3 regions of the Streptomyces sp. ICN903 genome follow, and region 2 is predicted to be linked to each of the others. Evidence: predicted binding sites of a transcription regulator. Region 2 holds the regulator's gene; each other region holds the start of a gene.
What was found. Region 2 encodes HrcA, which represses chaperone genes, less so after heat shock. Its sites were predicted from a motif close to TTNGCACTCNGNNNNNCNGAGTGCNAA; they were not measured.
Positions count from the first base shown of each region.

Region 1: the regulator HrcA is predicted to act here: its motif matches at 1,871-1,897, upstream of groL (chaperonin GroEL).
Region 3: the regulator HrcA is predicted to act here: its motif matches at 1,604-1,630, upstream of groES (co-chaperone GroES).

Region 1 is NZ_JAKMAY010000130.1:5,981-9,254, forward strand. It holds gene groL (chaperonin GroEL) at 50-1,681, opposite strand; gene L7D48_RS15185 (cold-shock protein) at 2,118-2,321, opposite strand; gene L7D48_RS15190 (MoaD/ThiS family protein) at 2,810-3,088, opposite strand; gene thrC (threonine synthase) at 3,085-3,274, opposite strand, start outside.
Region 2 is NZ_JAKMAY010000166.1:9,484-12,757, reverse strand. It holds gene dnaJ (molecular chaperone DnaJ) at 1-1,066, opposite strand, end outside; gene hrcA (heat-inducible transcriptional repressor HrcA) at 1,067-2,083, opposite strand; gene L7D48_RS17605 (MBL fold metallo-hydrolase) at 2,286-2,999, shown strand; gene L7D48_RS17600 (DUF3097 domain-containing protein) at 3,088-3,274, shown strand, end outside.
Region 3 is NZ_JAKMAY010000037.1:6,722-9,995, forward strand. It holds gene L7D48_RS06270 (class I SAM-dependent methyltransferase) at 1-934, opposite strand, end outside; gene L7D48_RS06275 (Uma2 family endonuclease) at 942-1,520, opposite strand; gene groES (co-chaperone GroES) at 1,779-2,090, shown strand; gene groL (chaperonin GroEL) at 2,197-3,274, shown strand, end outside.

The DNA of each region.
Region 1 (3,274 bases), on a different contig from region 2:
CCGTGCGCACGGTACGCGCCCGGTGGGAACCACCGATCCGCGGGGCGGATCAGAAGTCCATGCCACCGCCCATGCCGGCAGCGGCGGCGGCGTCGGCGCCGGCCGCGGCCTTCTCCGGCTTGTCGGCGATGACGGCCTCGGTGGTGAGGAAGAGCGCCGCGATGGAGGCGGCGTTCTGCAGCGCGGAGCGGGTGACCTTGGCCGGGTCGATGATGCCCTCGGCGATCATGTCCACGTACTCACCGGAGGCGGCGTTCAGGCCGTGGCCCGGGGTCAGGTTGCGCACCTTCTCCACGATGACGCCGCCCTCGAGGCCGGCGTTGACCGCGATCTGCTTCAGCGGGGCCTCCAGCGCGGCCTTGACCGCGGCGGCACCGGTGGCCTCGTCTCCGTCGAGCTCCAGCTTCTCGAAGACCGCGGAGGCCTGCAGCAGGGCCACGCCACCGCCGGCGACGATGCCCTCCTCGACGGCCGCCTTGGCGTTGCGCACCGCGTCCTCGATGCGGTGCTTGCGCTCCTTGAGCTCCACCTCGGTGGCGGCACCGGCCTTGATGACGGCCACGCCGCCGGCCAGCTTCGCCAGACGCTCCTGGAGCTTCTCGCGGTCGTAGTCGGAGTCGGAGTTCTCGATCTCGGCGCGGATCTGGTTCACGCGGCCGTTGACCTGCTCGCTGTCACCGGCACCGTCGACGATGGTGGTCTCGTCCTTGGTGATGACGACCTTGCGGGCGCGGCCCAGCAGCTCCAGACCGGCGTTCTCCAGCTTGAGGCCGACCTCCTCGGAGATGACCTGGCCACCGGTGAGGATGGCGATGTCGCCGAGCATGGCCTTGCGGCGGTCGCCGAAGCCCGGGGCCTTGACGGCGACGGACTTGAAGGTGCCGCGGATCTTGTTGACCACCAGGGTGGAGAGGGCCTCGCCCTCGACGTCCTCGGCGATGATCAGCAGCGGCTTGCCGGCCTGCATGACCTTCTCCAGCAGCGGGAGCAGGTCCTTGACGGCACTGATCTTGGAGTTGGCGATCAGGATGTAGGGGTCCTCCAGGACCGCCTCCATCCGCTCCATGTCGGTGGCGAAGTAGGCGGAGATGTAGCCCTTGTCGAAGCGCATGCCCTCGGTGAGCTCGAGCTCCAGGCCGAAGGTCTGCGACTCCTCGACGGTGATGACGCCTTCCTTGCCGACCTTGTCCATGGCCTCGGCGATCAGCTCGCCGATCTGGGTGTCGGCGGCGGAGATGGAGGCGGTCGAGGCGATCTGCTCCTTGGTCTCCACCTCCTTGGCCTGCTCCAGCAGGGCGGCGGAGACGGCCTCGGTGGCCTTCTCGATGCCGCGCTTGAGGGCCATCGGGTTGGCGCCGGCGGCGACGTTGCGCAGACCCTCGCGGACCAGCGCCTGGGCCAGGACGGTCGCGGTGGTCGTACCGTCACCGGCGACGTCGTCGGTCTTCTTCGCGACCTCCTTGACCAGCTCGGCGCCGATCTTCTCGTACGGGTCCTCGAGCTCGATCTCCTTGGCGATGGAGACACCATCGTTGGTGATCGTGGGGGCGCCCCACTTCTTCTCAAGGACGACGTTGCGGCCCTTGGGGCCGAGCGTGACCTTGACGGCGTCGGCGAGCTGGTTCATCCCGCGCTCGAGGCCGCGCCGCGCCTCCTCGTCGAACGCGATGGTCTTGGCCATGTGAAGTGGTCCTCCCTGGGGTTCCCCATGCCGAAGGCCAGGGGCGGGTTTGGGATGTCTCCGGACCGCTCTGGCGCCCGCGACGGACGGCCCACCGGCCCGGCGGTTCCTTGCTCCACCGGGCTTGCGGACCTCACCGAACCGGTCCTTGCTTTGTCACTCTCACCTTCAGAGTGCTAACGCCAATGATTAGCACTCGACCCCTCCGAGTGCAAGCGCGCAGGTGTTCCGCGTGCCCGTACCCGGCGGTACGGGCGCTGGGACGGGGAGCACGGAGACGCGGGGCAGGCGGACACGGGGGCGCGGACGGGACCGCGGGCCCGCTCCGGTGCGCGGGCGCGCGGCACACAACAGGAGGGCCCGCACCCCTGCCGGGACGCGGGCCCTCCTGTGCCGTCTACTGCTGGTGTGCGTCGTGGTGCGTGTGTCCGGCGCTTCAGGCCGTCACGCGGACCATGTCCGCCTGCGGGCCCTTCTGGCCCTGCGAGATCTCGAACTCGACCCGCTGCCCTTCCTCAAGGGTGCGGTATCCGTCCATCTGGATCGCGCTGTAGTGGACGAACACGTCCGCCCCACCGTCGACCGCGATGAAGCCGTATCCCTTCTCCGCGTTGAACCACTTGACGGTGCCTTGAGCCATTCCTAACTCCCCTATTGCCGGCCCTTGCGCGAGCCCGCGCTCCGCGGACCCGGGTCAGTCACCACCCCCCGGCGAGAGGGGGCGGCGTGCGCCGGAACGCGTCGACCGCGGCTGAATGTATCTGGGCAGACGCCCTCCGCAACAGGTCTGTCGGACGAGAATTCCGGTCACGCCGGATTGCCGATAAGCACATGAACGGCGGGAAAGCGGGGCAACTCGGGCCGGGCATAGCGGACCGACACGACAATTCACGCGGTAAATCCGGGCGCAAGTTGTCGCGTTCTCATGGGCGCCGAAGTGCGCACTTGGGGGGAGGCATGCTCACTCTACCGCTCCCCAAGGGTCGGAATTACCAATTCCGTTTCCTGTCCGTGGTACACGCCCTCCCCCTGGAGCGCGCATGCGGGCGGCCCCGCGCCCCCTCCGTGCGAGAGGGGGCGCGGGGCCGCCCGCATGCGGTGGCGCGTACGGCGCCGAAGGCCGTCCGGTCAGCAGCCGCCCGCGACGGCCGGGATGATGGAGACGCCCGAGCCGTCCGGCGTCGGCGTCCGCAGGCCGTCGGCGAAGCGGACGTCGTCGTCGTCGACGTAGACGTTCACGAAGCGGCGCAGCTTGCCGGAGTCGTCCAGCACCCGGGCGGAGATGCCCTGGTGGTTCTTCTCCAGGTCCGCGATGACCTCGGCGAGCGTGGCGCCCTCGGCGGGCACCTCGGCCCGGCCGCCGGTGTAGGTGCGCAGGATGGTCGGGATTCGGACGGTGACGCTCATGCCAGGCCAGCCTCTCGGAAGGAGTCCAGGTTCGGACGGATGATCGCGGACGGTCCGGTGGTCGGCGCCACCGCGTCCAGGGTCTTGAGGCCGTCGCCGGTGTTGAGGACGACGGTGGTCAGGGACGGGTCGAGCACACCGGCCTCGATCAGCTTCCTCGTCACGCCGACGGTCACGCCGCCCGCG
Region 2 (3,274 bases):
GGCCCGTGGGCCGCTCCTCGCCCCGCAGCTTGGCCAGGCGGCGCAGCAGTTCCTCCTGCTCCGGGTCCAGCTTGTTCGGCGTCTGGACCTCCACGTGGACGATCAGGTCGCCGCGGCCGCCGCCGCGCAGATGCGTCACACCGCGCTGGTGGAGCGGGATCGACTGGCCGGACTGGGTGCCGGGCCGGATGTCGACCTCCTCCAGACCGTCCAGCGTCTCCAGCGGGACCTTGGTGCCCAGCGCCGCCGCCGTCATGGGGATGGTGACCGTGCAGTGCAGGTCGTCGCCGCGCCGCTGGAAGACCGGGTGCGGCATCTCGTGGATCTCGACGTACAGGTCGCCCGCCGGGCCTCCGCCCGGGCCGACCTCGCCCTCGCCGGCGAGCTGGATGCGGGTGCCGTTGTCGACGCCTGCCGGGATCTTCACCGTCAGGTTGCGCCGCGAGCGCACCCGGCCGTCGCCGGCGCACTCCGGGCAGGGGGTGGGCACGACCGTGCCGAAGCCCTGGCACTGCGGGCAGGGGCGCGAGGTCATGACCTGGCCCAGGAAGGACCGGGTGACCTGCGAGACCTCTCCGCGGCCGCGGCACATGTCGCACGTCTGCGCGGAGGTGCCCGGGGCCGCCCCCTCGCCGCTGCACGTGGTGCAGACGACCGCCGTGTCCACCTGGATGTCCTTGGTGGTGCCGAAGGCCGCCTCGTCCAGCTCGATGTCGAGCCGGATCATGGCGTCCTGGCCGCGCCGGGTGCGGGACCTCGGCCCGCGCTGGGAGGCGGCGCCGAAGAAGGCGTCCATGATGTCGGAGAAGTTCCCGAAGCCCCCGCCGAAGCCGCCGCCCCGGCCCGCGCCGCCCGTGGGGTCGCCGCCGAGGTCGTACATCTGCTTCTTCTGCGGGTCGGAGAGCACCTCGTAGGCGGTGTTGATCTCCTTGAACCGCTCCTGCGTCTTCGGGTCCGGGTTGACGTCAGGGTGCAGTTCGCGCGCGAGCCTGCGGAAGGCCTTCTTGATCTCGTCCTGCGAGGCATCGCGCTGTACGCCCAGGACCGCGTAGTAGTCGGTTGCCACTTACGACTCCGCGAGGATCTGTCCGACGTAACGTGCCACTGCGCGTACCGCTCCCATCGTTCCGGGGTAGTCCATGCGGGTCGGCCCGACCACACCGAGCTTGGCGACCGCCTCGTCTCCCGAACCGTAACCGACCGAGACGACCGACGTGGACGTCAGCCCCTCGTGAACATTCTCATGACCGATTCGCACCGTCATGCCCGGATCCTTGGCCTCCCCCAGCAGCTTGAGCAGGACGACCTGCTCCTCCAGAGCTTCCAGCACCGGCCGGATGGTCAGCGGGAAGTCGTGCACGAAGCGGGTGAGATTGGCGGTGCCGCCGATCATCAGCCGCTCCTCGGTCTCCTCCACCAGAGTCTCCAGGAGGGTGGCGAGCACCGTCGAGACCGTGCCGCGGTCCTCGGCGTCGAAGGACTCCGGCAGATCCTGCACCAGCCTGGGCACCTCCGAGAAGCGCTCGCCGACCACCCGGCTGTTGAGCCGGGCGCGCAGGTCGGCCAGGGACGACTCCGAGATGGGGGCGGGGCAGTCCACCATGCGCTGCTCGACCCGCCCGGTGTCCGTGATCAGCACGAGCATCAGACGCGCGGGGGCCAGGAGCAGCAGCTCGACGTGGCGGACGGTCGAGCGGGTCAGCGAGGGGTACTGGACGACGGCGACCTGGCGGGTGAGCTGGGCCAGCAGCCGCACGGTGCGGCTGACGACGTCGTCGAGGTCGACGGCGTCCTCCAGGAAGTTCTGGATCGCCCGGCGCTCCGGCTTGGACAGCGGCTTGACGCCCGCCAGCCTGTCGACGAACAGGCGGTACCCCTTGTCGGTGGGGACGCGGCCCGCGCTGGTGTGCGGCTGGGCGATGTACCCCTCGTCCTCCAGGGCCGCCATGTCGTTGCGCACGGTGGCCGGGGAGACCTGGAGGTTGTGCCGCTCGGTCAGTGCCTTGGACCCCACCGGCTCCTGCGTGCCCACGTAGTCCTGGACGATGGCGCGCAGGACTTCGAGTCTGCGTTCGCTGAGCATCTGGGCGCACCTCCCGTCCGGCCGTCTCTTTCCGGTCCTCTTCTCTGGCGTTCTCTGGCACTCTCAGCCGGTGAGTGCCAGTCACCCTGTGCCAGTGTACGGCCGGTGACCACGGCCAGGGCAAGGGCGGGCGCCGACCGGGAGGGCGATCCCCGCCACATCCCGGCGGGCACCGCCCGCGTGATGGCGCTAGCGTCGCGGTATGGAGACGGATTGGGAAGAGCTGTCGCCTGGAGTCGTACGCCGCCGCATGCCCGGCTGGGACGAGACGGTCGGGGCCGTCGCGGGCGAGTCGGGGATGCTGGTGGTCGACACGGGCGCGACGCTGGGTGACGGCGCGCGCGTCCGGCGGCACCTGCACGAGCGCTTCGGGCTGCCGGTGACCCATGTGGCGCTGACCCATCCGCACTTCGACCACGTCCTGGGCGCCTCGGCCTTCGCCGGGGTGGAGGTCTACGGGGCGGTGGGGATCGAGGACCTGCTGGTCCACTCGAAGGACGAGTTGCGCCAGGACGCCGTGCGGCACGGCGTGGACCCGCGGGAGGCGGCCGAGGCGGTCGACGTGCTCGTCCACCCGCACCACCGGGTGGCCGGCGAGCTGACCGTCCAGCTGGGTGGCCGGGAGGCGCTCCTGGCCAACGTCGGCCCGGCGCACACCGCCCACGACCTGGCCGTCGTGGTCCCCGGCGTCCTGGGCGGGCCGGACGTGGTCTTCTGCGGCGATCTGGTGGAGGAGTCCGGCGAGCCGCAGGCGGGCCCGGACTCCCACCCCGTCCACTGGCCGGCCGCACTGGACCGGCTGCTCGCCCTGGGCGGCGAGGACGCGCGGTACGTGCCGGGCCACGGGGCGGTGGTGGACGCCGCCTTCGTCCGCGCCCAGCGCGACGCGCTGGCGGAGCGCTTCGGCACCGCCTGACGGATGCCCCGGCGGGTTTCGCGGCGGGGCTTCCGCCCCGGGTTTCACGGCAGGTTTCGCGGTGGCGATCCCGTAACACAATGACCGCATGCGCAGCAGACAGTACGGCCCCGACCTGACCCCTCCGTGGAAGCGGACCTCGGGGAACCACAGGCCCGCGCCCGAGGTGCCCGCCGAGCCGGATCTGGTGGTGGAGGAGGTCACGACCGGTTTCTGCGGGGCCGTGGTGCGCTGCGAGAAGACGGCGCAGGGGTTCACCGTCACGCTGGAGGACC
Region 3 (3,274 bases), on a different contig from region 2:
TCGTCGGGTCGACCAGGTGCCCGCCGACCAGCTCGGCCACCTCCGCGACCAGGTGCGCGCGGATCACCGCGCCGTCCGGCTCGTACAGATAGCGGCCGACGGGGCCGCAGGGAGGATCCGGCAGGCCGGCGGAGTCCAGGGTGCGGGGGCCGGGCAGCAGGGTGGCGCGCACCCGGGGCGCCTCGCGCGAGGCGGCGCCGAACCACAGCACGGCCTCCTTCACGTCCCCGCCGTCGGAGATCCACTCCGCCGCCGCGCCCTGCGGCACCGCCTCGTGCGGGATGCCGGGGGCCACCTTCAGCGCGGCGAGCGGGGCGCGCCGGGCGGCCTCCACCGCCCAGGACAGCGGCGGCGAGTACGCCTCGGGGTCGAAGATCCGGCCGCGTCCGCCGCGACGGGCCGGATCGGCGAAGACGGCGTCGAAGCCGGACGCGTCCACCTCCGTCACGTCCGCGCAGCGCACCTCGATCAGGTCGGACAGGCCCAGCGCCCCGGCGTTGGCCCGGGCGACGGCGCAGGCCAGCGGGGAGCGGTCGACGGCCAGGACCTCGATCCCGGCGCGGGCGAGCGCGATGGCGTCGCCGCCGTTGCCGCAGCACAGGTCGGCCAGCCGCCGCACCCCCAGGGCGGCGAAGCGGCCGGCGCGGTACGCGGCCACGCTCGCGCGGGTGGCCTGCTCCACGCCGTCGGGGGTGAAGTACATCCGCGCCGCGTCGTCGGCCCCGAACTTCGCCGCCGCCCGCTGCCGCAGCCGGGCCTGGGCGATGGCCGCCGAGACCAGCTCGGCCGGGTGGTCGCGGCGCAGCCGGGTGGCGACGGCCAGCTCCCGCCCGGGGTCGTAGGACCGCAGCTTCGCCAGCAGGGCCTGCCCCTCGTCGGTCAGCAGGCGCTGGAAGACGGAGAGGGCGTCGCTGACGGCCGGGTCGGTGCTCATCGGCCCGTCACCGCGGCGCGCGGTACAACGTGGTCAGGTCGATGTCCATGGGGAAAGGCACCGGGAGGACGAGCTTGTCGCGGTGAATCCCGGTGGGGACGTATGTGCCGGTGGTGTCGTCGAGCTCGTAGACGTGCACGACTGGCTTGCGGTCTTCCTTCTCCACTCGCCAGAAGTGGCGGATGCCGGCCTGGGCGTACTTCAGCGGTTTGGTCTCACGGTCCCGCACGGCCGACTCCTCGGAGACGATCTCGACGACGAGCACGACCTCCTCGGGGAGGTACGCGGTGCGTTCGTCATGTGGCGGACCGCTGACGACGAGGATGTCGGGCTCCGGGCGCTGGCGCTTCCCCAGTCGGATCGTCATCTCGAACTCGACCCACAGGTCGTGGGGGGCCGCGAGTTCCATGGCGTTGGACAGCCGCCGCATCACCTGGCCGTGGAACGAGGTCTGCGGGGACACCATCACGAGGGCTCCGTCGATCAGCTCGAAGCGCGGGGCGTCCGGCGGAATCCGGTCCAGATCGTCGGCGGTCCAGCCGCCGGGCGGCGGGTAGAACCAGTCGGGCAGGGGCTCTGCGGTCATCGGCGGTACTCCTTGACGGGCGGGCACCTGTGACGCGGTACGGGGTCAGCGTACCGGCGCACCGGCGCGCAACGCGCCGTGCGTTGGCACTCCGGTTGACTGAGTGCTAACGCCGTCATAGTCTCAGCATTGGCACTCCCCCATGGAGAGTGCCAACTCAAGCGACGGGCAGATCCGGCACCCGCGACGACGGATCTACCAGGTCGCCACCCCAGACATCCAAACCCCGCCGAGATCTCCGAAGGGGGAGGTCGGATCGTGACGACCGCCACCAGCTCCAAGGTTGCCATCAAGCCGCTCGAGGACCGCATCGTGGTCCAGCCGCTCGACGCCGAGCAGACCACGGCTTCCGGCCTGGTCATCCCGGACACCGCGAAGGAGAAGCCCCAGGAGGGCACCGTCCTCGCCGTCGGTCCGGGCCGCTTCGAGGACGGCAACCGCCTGCCGCTCGACGTCAAGGTCGGCGACATCGTGCTGTACAGCAAGTACGGCGGCACCGAGGTGAAGTACAACAACGAGGAGTACCTCGTCCTCTCGGCGCGCGACGTTCTCGCGATCATCGAGAAGTAAGCACCGCGAAGACTGCCTGTGATCCGCGCCCTGGTACCCGCGTCCGAGACGTCCGGGGCCGGGGCGCGGTTCCTTTGACGAGGACTCCGAGAGGACCCAAGCAACCATGGCGAAGATCCTGAAGTTCGACGAGGACGCCCGTCGCGCCCTCGAGCGCGGTGTCAACAAGCTCGCCGACACCGTGAAGGTGACGATCGGCCCCAAGGGCCGCAACGTCGTCATCGACAAGAAGTTCGGCGCCCCGACCATCACCAACGACGGCGTCACCATCGCCCGCGAGGTCGAGGTCGAGGACCCGTACGAGAACCTGGGCGCCCAGCTCGTGAAGGAGGTGGCGACCAAGACCAACGACATCGCGGGCGACGGCACCACCACCGCCACCGTGCTGGCCCAGGCGCTGGTCCGCGAGGGCCTGCGCAACGTCGCCGCCGGCGCCTCCCCGGCCGCCCTGAAGAAGGGGATCGACGCCGCGGTCAAGGCCGTCTCCGACGACCTGCACGCCACCGCCCGCCCGATCGACGAGAAGTCCGACATCGCCGCCGTGGCCGCGCTGTCCGCCCAGGACAAGCAGGTCGGCGAGCTGATCGCCGAGGCGATGGACAAGGTCGGCAAGGACGGCGTCATCACCGTCGAGGAGTCCAACACCTTCGGTCTGGAGCTGGACTTCACCGAGGGCATGGCCTTCGACAAGGGCTACCTGTCGCCCTACATGGTCACCGACCAGGAGCGCATGGAGGCCGTCCTCGACGACCCCTACATCCTGATCCACCAGGGCAAGATCTCCTCCATCCAGGACCTGCTGCCCCTGCTGGAGAAGATCATCCAGACCAACAGCTCCAAGCCGCTGCTGATCATCGCCGAGGACGTCGAGGGCGAGGCCCTGTCCACCCTGGTGGTCAACAAGATCCGCGGCACCTTCAACGCGGTGGCCGTCAAGGCCCCGGGCTTCGGCGACCGCCGCAAGGCGATGCTCGGCGACATGGCGACGCTGACCGGCGCCACCGTCATCGCCGAGGAGGTCGGCCTCAAGCTCGACCAGGCCGGTCTGGACGTGCTGGGCACCGCCCGCCGCGTGACCGTCACCAAGGACGACACCACCATCGTCGACGGCGGCGGCAAGGCCGAGGACGTGCAGGGCCGCGTCGCGCAGATCAAGGCCGAGATCGAGACCACCGACTCCGACT